One region of the Ruegeria sp. CE8 genome, then DNA from elsewhere that is predicted to be linked to it. Evidence: riboswitches for the same ligand, from Rfam matches in the RefSeq annotation. Region 1 holds a riboswitch; the other holds the start of a gene.
What was found. A riboswitch is a leader RNA that binds a small molecule or an ion and turns the genes downstream of it on or off. The one in region 1 is predicted to bind cobalamin.

Region 1 (5,689 bases):
GTCGATAGTTCTCTGGCGATTGCCGAGTCGCGGTGCAAAGACGAAGGTCTGCGCCTGACGCCGGTTCGGCGTAAGGTGCTTGAAATGCTGTTGCAGGAACATCGGGCGCTTGGCGCTTATGCAATCCTTGACCGGTTGCGCGAGGCGGGTTTCGGGTCGCAGCCACCTGTAGCTTATCGGGCACTCGACTTTCTTGTCGACAATGGCTTCGTACACAAGATTGAGCGTTTGAATGCATTTGTCGCTTGCGCGCATCCCGGTGCCGCACATTCGCCTGCCTTTATGATCTGTAGAAAATGCGACGCCGTAGCCGAAGCGCAGTCCGCACCTGCCAAGGGTGCGTTGGGTGCCGCCGCGCGCGCCGTGGGTTTCGAGATTGAGCGGACAGTTGTAGAAGCCGAAGGTGTCTGCCCAGACTGCACCAAAAAGGCGTAGAAATGAACCTTATTACCGTAGAAGACCTTAGCATAAGTTATGGGGCCAATACAGTTCTGCGTAACGTTGACATGGCTGTTGAGCCGGGCGAGATCGTCACGATTGTCGGCCCCAATGGCTCGGGCAAGACAAGCCTTCTGCGGGCGATCATCGGTGCGGCGGCACCGTCTGCCGGGCAAGTCAAACTCAAGCCTGGTCTGAGAATTGGATACGTCCCGCAAAAGCTGCACATTGATCCGACCCTGCCCATCACGGTTGAACGCTTCATGCGCCTGACAAATCGCGTTTCGCGCAAGGACTGTGCAGTTGCGCTGAAAACCGCAGGCGTTCCCGACCTTATGAAACGTCAGATGTCGCAGCTCTCCGGCGGTCAGTTCCAGCGGGTGTTGCTGGCGCGGGCGTTGATCAACCGGCCTGAAATCCTGCTTTTGGATGAGGCGACCCAGGGCCTCGACCAACCCGGTTCGGCCGCGTTTTATCGCCAGATCGAAGGCGTGCGCCGCGAAACCGGCTGTGCGATCATCATGATCAGCCATGAGCTTCACGTGGTTATGAGCGCTTCGGACCGGGTGATTTGTCTGAACGGCCACGTCTGTTGTGAGGGCTCACCGGCCGTCGTGGCCTCGGCCCCAGAGTACCGCGCGCTGTTCGGGACTGGAACAGGCGGCGCGCTCGCCCTTTATCGCCATGATCACGATCACGACCACACTTGCGATACGAACTCTCAGGAAGCCGCAGAATAATGCTTGATGATTTTATGACCCGTGCCACGCTCGCGGGTGTTGGCGTGGCCTTTGCCGCAGCGCCGCTTGGATGTTTTGTCGTGTGGCGGCGGATGGCTTACTTTGGAGATGCAACAGCGCACGCTGCGATATTGGGTGTTGCGCTTTCTCTGACTTTTCAGATCTCGGTCTTCACCGGTGCGCTGGCCGTTGCTCTTCTGATGGCTCTAACTGTCACTTTGTTGGCGGGCCGTGGGTATGCGATGGACACGTTGCTGGGAGTAATGGCGCATTCAGCTTTGGCCTTTGGTCTTGTGGCGGTGTCGTTTCTGTCCGGCGTTCGTATTGATTTGATGGCCTACTTGTTTGGCGACATTTTGGCCGTCTCCCGCTCAGATCTGATCGTAATCTGGGGAGGTGCCGCGTTGGTGGTCGCCCTGATCACTTGGCGTTGGTCCCAGCTTTTGACTGCGACGCTGAACGAGGAGTTGGCCTATGCCAGCGGCTTTGATCCCAAGCGCGAGCAGTTGGTCTTGACCTTGTCGCTCGCGGTCACTGTGGCTGTTGCTATCAAAGTTGTCGGCGTGTTGCTGATCGCGGCGATGTTGATCATCCCGGCAGCGGCTGCGCGCAGCCTGGCGCGGTCACCGGAAACGATGGCGCTGATCGCCGCTGCAATCGGCGCGACCTCTGCTGTGGCCGGGCTGCGGGCGGCTTATGTCTTTGACACGCCGGCTGGCCCGTCCATCGTTTGCGTGGCGGCTATCTTGTTTGCGTGTTTCAGCCTGCTTGGCTGGCAGCGCCAGTACAGGGTCTGAAACCCGGTCGAAGAGGGTAAAACGGAAGGCGTAAGGGGTGCGCCTTCCGCGTTTTTCAAACTTCGACTTCGACTTTGCCGATTGGGTTGGAGCAACAGGCAAGGATAAAGCCGGCCTCGATGTCATCCTCTGAAATCCCGCCATTGTGGACCATGTGAACCTCGCCCGCAGTTTTTCTGACCTTGCAAGTACCGCAGACGCCGAAGGTGCAACCTGACGGAATGTTGAGGCCAACAGAACGTGCCGCTGCCAGCACGGTGTCGGTTTCGGCTACCTTGGCGGTGACACCCGAGCTTGCAAAGTGAATTTCTGCGCTAGCCTCTTCATCGGGGATGACGTCATCCAGATCGGGCAGATCAGCCTCAGTCTCAATGGGCGCACCGAAGCTTTCCTGATGGTAGTGCTCCAAGTCAAAACCAAGGCCCGTCAGCGCATCCCGCACGGCTTGCATGAAGGGTTCCGGACCGCAACAATAGACCTCGCGATCCAGATAGTCCGGGGCCATAAGTCCGAGCATCAGCTGATTGAATTGGCCCTGATAGCCTGTCCAGGGCCGGTAGGGATCGGCCTCTTCCACTACGAACTTCAAATCCAGGCCGTGCGTTCGGCTGGCCATCTGCTCAAGTCGCTGGCGAAAAATGATCTCGGATGGACGTTTGGCGCAGTTGATGAAAACGATGTCCAGATTGCGGCCTTCGTCCCACATGCAGGTTGTCATGGACATCATTGGGGTGATGCCAGAGCCTGCTGAAATGAAGAGGTATTTTCGCGCGCTACTCTCGCCGTTGGTGAACAAGCCTGCAGGACCCAGCGCCTTTACCCTCATGCCAGGTTGAAGGTTATCCAACATCCAGCGTGTGCCGATACTGTCAGGCTGCGCTTTCGCGGTGATCGTGATGGATCTGGGACGAGAGGGTGAGGAGGATATCGTATAGGTACGATGAACGACACCGCCAGGTTGACCCGGGGCAGGGATTTCCAACGTTAGAAACTGCCCGGGCTGGTAAGCGAACATCGCACCGGAGGGTGCTCGAAACGTAAAGCTGGCGGTATTTGGCATCTCTGGCACGACCGAGACGCATTCCAGTGTTTCACTGTCTTGCCAGATCAATGGTGTTGAGGGGCTAAGGTCTTTCATTGCCGTTACTCCGCAGCCATGGCGTCCGGTGCCAGTCGGGCAGCCAGAGTGTTGCAATACCAATCGACGAATTGCAGAACTCCGGATTCCTGCGAAGGCGAATAGGGGCCGGGCACATAGGCCGGGCTGTTGATGCCTTGCTGATTATCCTCGACCACCTGACGGTCTTCGTCATTGGTGGCGGTCCAGACTTCGGTCAGGCGTTTCAGGTCATAATCGACCCCTTCGACGGCGTCCTTGTGGATCAGCCATTTCGTGGTGACCTCAGTTTCCGTGGGACTGATCGGAGTGACCCGGAAAACGATAGAGTGGTCGGCCAAAAAGTGGTTCCATGTGGTCGGATAGTGGAACTTCAAGAGCGAACCAGCATCTGGGAACGGCGAACGACCCAACCAGCGGCGCACGGCCGATTTTCCATCCATCGTATAGCTTTGCGCGCCTTCTTTCAGCGGCATCCGCGCCAAGCGGTATTGCCCGTCACCATGCAGGTAGAACTGAGAGGGCATGCCTGCAGCTTCGCAGCGGTCAAAATGCGCTTGCATATGGGTTGGGGTTTCGCCGCCTTCTATTCCGGTCACGGCCGGATCATCAGGGAACGTTCGACATAGCGCCGGGTGGTTGCCACCACAGTGGTAACATTCGCGGTTGTTTTCCCAAACGAGCTTCCAATTACCTTTTTCAATGATGGAACTCTCAAAGGCAACTTTCGCATTGGCCAAGTCATGCGGTTCCAGATAGGGACGCGCAAGTTCTGCAAATGTATCGAAATCTGGCGCTTCATCGGCCAGACAGATGTAAACGAGGCCGGCCAGTTCGCGGCAGTGAACCGTCTTCAATCCGTGTTGCTTTGGGTCAAAGTCCGGCCCCATGTCGCGGGCCCATAGCAAGGATCCGTCAAGTTCATATGTCCACTGGTGGTAAGGGCAAACCAGCTTGGGCGCATGTCCCTTTGCGGCCTTGCAGATGACCGATCCGCGATGGCGGCAGGTGTTGTGAAAAGCCCGTATCTGGTTGTCCGCGCCACGCACTATGATGACGCGGTAAGCTCCGACATTATGGGTGACATAGCTGCCAGGCTTTTCCAGTTCGCAGGCGGGAATGGCAAACAGCCAATCACGGTAGTGAATGGATTCGAGGTCAGCCTGGAAAACCTCGGGATCGGTGTAAAACGCCTGTTCCAGCGCATAACCAGGGTTTCGACGTGCCAACAGGGTTTGAATAATGCTCACTTCTGGCTCTCCTGCCGCGCCCCGCGGCATTGCTTGGGCAGATGGCAAGGGAGAGCCGTCCGGAGCCGTGCGAGGATCACGTCCGAAACATGCGCCCCCACCGCCACCCGCGGTTTGACTTATCTGCGAGGCTGGTTTCCGGACTTGGAAGGGGCCTTCGCCCGGTATCGGCACCTTCCCGGGATCCTCGTCCCAGTGGTTGATTGCCGTACCTGACCTTCTTTACCGTTGCGGGGGCAGTGCCGGAATCTCACCGGCTTCCCAATTCTCCGCTGCCTGAGAATCAAACAGCGGCACCTCACAGGCACAGGATATTTCCGACCCGTTTTTGCGCTGAAATACTTGCGACAATTCCGCTTCCAAAACAGACATTTCGAAACTTGGTTTTCAGGCTTTCGATATGTCGCGATCGGACCACTTTTCGTCAGCGGCAGCTTTCGACAACCAATTCCGAAACAGTTGGACGGATGGTGTTGGAAGCTTGTCCTTGGCCGTGAAATAATAAGCCCATGGGCTGGTCAGATCGATTTTGAAGGGTTCGATCAACACTCCGCGTTCCACATAAGAACGGGTAAGAGATTTTGGCAAAACGACACAGCCCAGGGACCGCACCGCCAATTCCATTGCCAGATTGGAGGCGTTTGTTCGCTGGCCCTCGTTCAGGTTCAGGTCGGTCAGGTCGAAGTATTTGCCTACAAGTTCCCAATAGGCTGGCCGACCAAGAATATGGATCAGGCGGGCATGCCGTAGCTGTTCCGGATCGCGCAGCGGCTTTCCATTCACTGTAAAACCCGGCGCGCAGACGACCGTCAATTTTTCCTCCCACAGCCGTTTCATATCTGCGGTCGCTTCGTCGACATGATGGATCGTGATCGAGACATCGGAAACGCTGTTTTCGACGTCGGTCCAGACTGTCCCGTGCACAGTCAGATCAATATCGGGGTGAGCCGCGTTGAATTCGCGGATCACGTCTGGCAGCCAACTTTCCGCAAGGCTGAACGGGCAAGAAACGACCACTTTTCGCGTGTGCGGGCGTTGGCTGACGGATCGGGTTGCGACGTCGATTTCTTGCAGAGCGTGTCGCACAGACGGCAAATAGGCTTCTCCGACGTCTGTAAGTGACAGAGAGCGGGGGTGGCGTACAAACAACGGGCGTTGGATGAACTCCTCGAGCGAACGCACATGGTTGCTGACCGCGGATTGTGTGCAGTTCAGCTCTTCGGCGGCACTGGTGAAACTCAGGTGTCGCGCAGAAGCCTCGAATGACCGTAGGAACGTAAGGTGGGGCAGGTTCATCATTATCGGGTTTCTCCCAGCGGCTAATGACCTGCATAGGAAAGGCTGCGG
Region 2 (5,689 bases), on a different contig from region 1:
TGCTGCGAAAGCGCCGAGGTCGCTGTCCGAAAAGGACAGCACCACCAGATCCGCCGGGCTCTGGCCCAGATCGGTTGGGGTCTCGGTTTCTTCTAACCCGTGGCTTTCGCGGAAGACGACGTGCATGGCTTACTCGGCGGCCTCGGCTACACCCACGAGAATATCGCGGATTGCGGCCTCTTTGATGTCGTCATGCTCGGCGATCACGACCAGACGCGAGCGGCGCTCTTCGCCGGGTTCCCATGGGCGGTCGTATTGGTGACGTACACGGGCACCTACAGCCTGAACCAGCAGACGCATCGGTTTGCCCTGAACTGCGGCATAGCCTTTGACGCGCAGGATGTTCAGCTCGTTCGCAAGACGTTCGATATTGGCGACCAGCGCGGTCGGGTCGGTCTGTTCCGGCAACTCGACGATGATGCTTTCGAAATCGTCATGCTCGTGGTCGTGATGACCGTCGTGATGCGACGGACGGGCGTCCATGTCATCCTCGGCGGCGGCCTCAAGGCCTAGTACGACGCGGACGTCCACGGCACCTTCAGGCACTTCGACCACGGGTAATGGACGCGGAGCCTCGGCTGCGATGATCTCCTTGGCTTTGGCCACGCCTTCGGGGCCGGCCAGATCGGGCTTGGTCAGCAGGATGATGTCGGCGCAGGAGATCTGGTCCTCGAACACCTCGGACAGGGGCGTTTCGTGATCGATCGAGTCGTCGGCCAGGCGCTGGGCGTCCACGGCTTCGACATTTGGCGCAAAACGCCCAGCAGCTACAGCCTCGGCATCTGCCAGAGCAATCACGCCATCCACGGTGATTTTTGAGCGGATATCGGGCCAGTCAAAGGCTTTCAACAGCGGTTTTGGCAGCGCGAGGCCGGAGGTTTCGATCAGGATGTGATCGGGGCGCGGCTCCAGTGCCATCAGCGCCTCGATGGTGGGGATGAAGTCATCGGCCACGGTGCAGCAGATGCAGCCGTTAGCCAATTCCATGATGTTTTCCGCCGGGCAATCCGGAATGGCGCAGGATTTCAGGATATCGCCATCGACACCCACATCGCCGAATTCATTGACGACAACGGCCAGCCGCTTGCCCTGCGGGTTCTGCATCAGGTGCTTGACCAGCGTAGTCTTGCCCGAGCCCAGAAAGCCGGTGATCACAGTGACGGGGAGTTTTTCGAGATTGCTCATTTCAGGGCTCCAATCGGGGGAATACGGGCCGCACAATTTTTGCGGAAGTGTTCGGGGCGTTCACGCCATTTCACCAGGCCATCTTCCGTGGCGAGATACTTGGTTGCACCGTCAACAATGGTCTCGACATGATCGGTTTCGTTGAGGTGCTCATAGACAAAGGTCCAACGGTCCGGGCCTCCGCGCAGCACGATGGAGCAACCCTCATCGCAGTTTGACAGGCATTCAACGGCTTTCAGAGTGATGCCATCGGGCAAGTCGGCCTGTTCCAGCGCTTTGTGCAGCAATGCGCCGGGTCGTTGCGCGTCGTCTTCGACAGGCAGGCCACGGCGGCACGTGGTACAGACCAGCAGCTCGACCGGTGCGGTCGCGGTCATGTCTCTCATCCCCCCAAATCCTCTTCGTGGGGGACGGGGTTTCATGCGGGCCACGTGTTGCGACATGGACCCGACACCGGAACACCCCGTCCGGTTTCATCTACGGGCGCTGGCAGGTCTCCCGGCTTGCAGATGTCAGGGCTTCGGCCCTGTCGGATGTCCCGCCTTCCCGGCCTTTTGGGCCAGTGGCTTTGGGCACCCTCTCCGGTCACGGTCGCGGGGGCGGCTGTGCTTGGCGGTAGATCCGCTGCACATTCCCTTTTCATCCATCCGAAGATGGACACCAACGAAAGGGACATGCGGCACGGGCAGGGGGCTTGTCAAGCGCGAGCAGGATGCAGAAAACGCGCAGGTCGGAAAAGCGACAAGCCAGTGTCAGTCAGCGGCATCCGCAGCCAGGCGATCACGCAGCCAGGCACAAAACACACCCGCTGCGGCGGATGAGCGCGTGCGCCCGGGCGCGGTGATCAGATAGTGCGATTGCGCAAACGGAATCGCTGGGCCTGCAATTTCTATCGGCGCGCCCTGAGCAATGGAATTTTTAGCGAATCTTTCCACAATGGTCGCGCAGCCTGCACCGGCCATCACCAATTGCAATGCGGCGACGGATGTATCGACCGAATGAAGGGATGTTTGCTTGGGTGGCTCCATATCATGAGCGTGAAAGTAGCGTGCCCAGTTGTCCTCGTATCCGAGGATGTGAATCAGCGGCCCTTGCCGGAGGTCCAGCAAGCTTGGGTAAGCCTTTCCAACTCGGCAAACCGGCACCAGATTCTCATCGGTCAGCTTTTCGGAGATGACCCCCGGCCAATCGCCGTAGCCCATCCGAATTTCGACATCCACATCGTTTGGCGCGATGCTGTCATTCCAGATGTGCGATACCAGCCGAACGGGAATGTCCGGGTATTGCGCGTTGAACGCGGGCAGTTCAGCGGCAATCCAATAAGTTGCCGTGGAAATCGCGGCCCGAACTGTGAGTGTTTGTCGGGACGCAGGACCAAACAAACTGTTGGTGGACAGCGCGATGTCACCCAGGGCCCGCCGAACCGTCAAAGCATAGGATTGCCCCAGCTCGGTCAACTCGAGCCGTCGTGCATTTCTGGTGAACAGGTTTTGACCAAGTTCCGCCTCGAGAGATCGAATGTGCAGAGATACGGCTGTCTGGGTCAGCCCAAGTTCCCGTGCCGTGGTGGTGAAATTCAGGTGCCGAGCGGCGCATTCAAAGCTGCGCAGCCATGCAGGGTTTGGAAGCCGGTCCATTTATCACCAAAAATTTTTTGCCATAAAGCGGATTATTATTCGTTTTGCTTTTGAAATTGCAACGCCGATACTCGGTTAACAGCATCGCAGACGCACACTTTCGGGAGGGAAACATGAAAGTCGGCTTTATCGGATTGGGAAACGTTGGCGCAAAACTGTCGGGATCGCTGCTACGCAACGGCGTGGACCTCTCGGTCCATGATCTTAACCCGGATCTGGTGCAGAGCTTCGTGGCCAAAGGTGCCAAAGCAGCCGAAAGTCCGGCGCAACTGATGCGGGATTGTGATGCCGTCATCACCTGCCTTCCTTCCCCTGCAGCCTCTGACGCCGTGATGCGGGAAATGTTGCCCGAAGTTGGCCCCGGCAAGATCTGGATGGAGATGTCCACGACGGACGAGGCCGAGGTAAAACGACTGGGCGCGATGGTGATTGAACGCGGCGGTGCTGCTGTCGATTGCCCGGTTTCCGGTGGCTGTCACAGGGCCGCAACGGGTAATATTTCGATCTTTGCCGGCTGTGATCGCGCGACGTTTGACAAAATATTGCCATTCCTGACGACGATGGGGCGGCGCATCCTGCACACGGGCGAACTTGGGTCCGCGTCTGTTCTGAAAGTCCTGACGAACTATCTGGCAACCGCAAACCTGATCACTTGTGCCGAAGCACTGGTGACCGCCAAGGCAGCAGGCATGGACCTCAACACGACGTATGAGGCAATCAAAATCTCGTCGGGCACATCGTTCGTACACGAAACAGAAAGCCAGGTAATCCTGAACGGCTCGCGTGATATCTCGTTCACCATGGACCTCGTGAAAAAAGACATCGGCCTGTTCCAGGAAGTCGCGGACCGTGCGGGAGTGCCCCTTGAAATAAACCCGGTGATGATCCGGATCTTCGAAGACGGAATCGCCAGGTACGGGGACCGCGAACTTTCGCCCAATATCATCAAGCGGCTTGAGGAGGCGACGGGTCTGGACATCCGCGCCCCGGGCTTCCCGCCCGAAATGCTGGACGATGAGCCGGAAGAGGCGGGCTATGAGGTTGTGCCGCAGGGACGTGAGGCCGTGTGACGCACGTCACCTTTCACTGGAAAGTCCCATCTAATCAGGAGAGTGGAGGCGAGTACCGGAATCGAACCGGTGTACACGGATTTGCAATCCGCTGCGTCACCACTCCGCCAACTCGCCTTTTCAAGTAAAATCAAATACTTGCCGTGGTGTGACAGGCGTTTTAGCAGCTTTCGGCAGGGGCGTCCAGAGGGGCAAACGCAAATTTCGGGGTCGGGCGTGAACTTCGTCTTGGGTTGCGACGTTATATCTTGCGATAATTGGAAAGTTTCGGTGTCGGAGCCGTTGCCGGTTTTCCAAGGATGTGGCAAAACTCGATCACCTAAGGGAACAGAACGAGCGATCCAATGACAGATTTCGCAGCCCGGCGCCGGACGATGGTTGATACGCAGGTACGCCCCTCTGATGTTACCAAATTTCCTATCATAGATGCGATGCTGACCGTAAAGCGCGAGAATTTCGTGCCGGATGCGCAGCGCGAAGCGGCTTATGTCGAGGGGGTGATCGATCTGGGTGAGGGTCGCTGCATGCTGGAACCCAGAACACTGGCCAAAATGTTGGACATTCTGAATATTTCCAACGACGAAGCGGTTTTGGATATCGCCCCTGCCATGGGATACTCGACCGCTGTTGCCGCGCGAATGGCACAGCTTGTCGTTGCCGTCGAGGAAGATGAAAACCTGGCTGCCGAATCTCAGTCGATTCTGCTGGAAGCCGACGCCGACAACGCGATTGTCCACGTTGGTCCGTTTGAACAGGGTGCGCCCGAGCATGGCCCATATGATGTCATCATGATTCAAGGTGGGGTTGAACAAGTGCCGGACGCATTGCTCGCGCAACTCAAGGATCATGGTCGTATCGCGTGCCTTTTTGTCGAGGGAGAGCTGGGTACGGTCCGGATTGGCCACAAGTTTGGTGATCGTGTGACCTGGCGGGACGCGTTCAACGCCAATGCGCCGATTTTACAGGCATTTTCCACGAACCGTGCATTTTCGCTATAGTTTGGCGGCAGATTGTTCTGCCGTCTTGATTAGTTGAACACAAACGCGCAAACTGTCGTCAGGGCAGCGTAATTTTGATTTGAGAGGATTTCGTTATGAGTTCTATGGCGGGAGGGAAGCTGGTCAAGGCGCTGGCGGTTACGGCAGGGGTCGCACTCAGCATGGTACCAGGGCGTGCGGTTTGGGCGGATAACATTACCGACGCATTTATCGGCGCGTACAACACCAGCGGTTTGCTGGAACAGAACCGTGCGTTGCTGCGTGCGGCAGACGAAGATGTCGCGATCGCATTGTCGGCACTTCGGCCGATCATCAACTGGACGGTTCGTGTCAGCAGTGACTATACCCGACGGAACATCGACAATGTCGTAACCAGAACCGATCCGAACAATTTTTTCACCGGACTGACGCTCAGCCAACTGCTCTACGATGGCGGTGCTGCTGTATTGGGCAAGCAATCGGCGCAGGAAACCGTTCTGTCCACACGGCAGACCCTTCTGGATATTGAACAGCAGGTCTTGTTCCGGGGCGCAAACGCTTATCTGGAGGTTCTTCTGCAGGAAGAAACGGTTCAGATTCGACTGAACAACGTCGATGTTTCGGCGGAGGAACTGCGTGCGTCGCAGGACCGGTTTGACGTAGGCGAAGTGACACGAACAGACGTCGCGCTGTCTCAGGCGCAGCTTGCAAGCTCGCAAGCGGATCTGGCGGTGGCACGCGGTAACCTGGACACAGCGCAGGCAGAATATGTGAACGCTGTTGGCAAATCGCCCGGACGGACCGCTGGTCAGCCGAGCCT

Region 2: linked by a shared signal. The riboswitch ahead of ACR0AA_RS00315 (DUF1636 family protein) and the one ahead of ACR0AA_RS13750 (aromatic ring-hydroxylating oxygenase subunit alpha) in region 1 are both predicted to bind cobalamin.

Annotation. Positions count from the first base shown of each region.
Region 1 covers NZ_JBQFRP010000007.1:219,285-224,973, reverse strand. Annotated here, with positions in the region: gene ACR0AA_RS13770 (Fur family transcriptional regulator) at 1-435, shown strand, start outside; gene ACR0AA_RS13765 (ATP-binding cassette domain-containing protein) at 438-1,178, shown strand; gene ACR0AA_RS13760 (metal ABC transporter permease) at 1,178-1,975, shown strand; gene ACR0AA_RS13755 (FAD-binding oxidoreductase) at 2,031-3,113, opposite strand; gene ACR0AA_RS13750 (aromatic ring-hydroxylating oxygenase subunit alpha) at 3,119-4,342, opposite strand; cobalamin riboswitch at 4,455-4,658, opposite strand; gene ACR0AA_RS13745 (LysR substrate-binding domain-containing protein) at 4,730-5,641, opposite strand.
Region 2 covers NZ_JBQFRP010000001.1:64,621-70,309, forward strand. Annotated here, with positions in the region: gene cobN (cobaltochelatase subunit CobN) at 1-126, opposite strand, end outside; gene cobW (cobalamin biosynthesis protein CobW) at 130-1,185, opposite strand; gene ACR0AA_RS00315 (DUF1636 family protein) at 1,182-1,562, opposite strand; cobalamin riboswitch at 1,657-1,865, opposite strand; gene ACR0AA_RS00320 (LysR substrate-binding domain-containing protein) at 1,938-2,822, opposite strand; gene ACR0AA_RS00325 (NAD(P)-dependent oxidoreductase) at 2,936-3,892, shown strand; tRNA gene ACR0AA_RS00330 (tRNA-Cys) at 3,936-4,009, opposite strand; gene ACR0AA_RS00335 (protein-L-isoaspartate O-methyltransferase family protein) at 4,237-4,890, shown strand; gene ACR0AA_RS00340 (TolC family outer membrane protein) at 4,986-5,689, shown strand, end outside.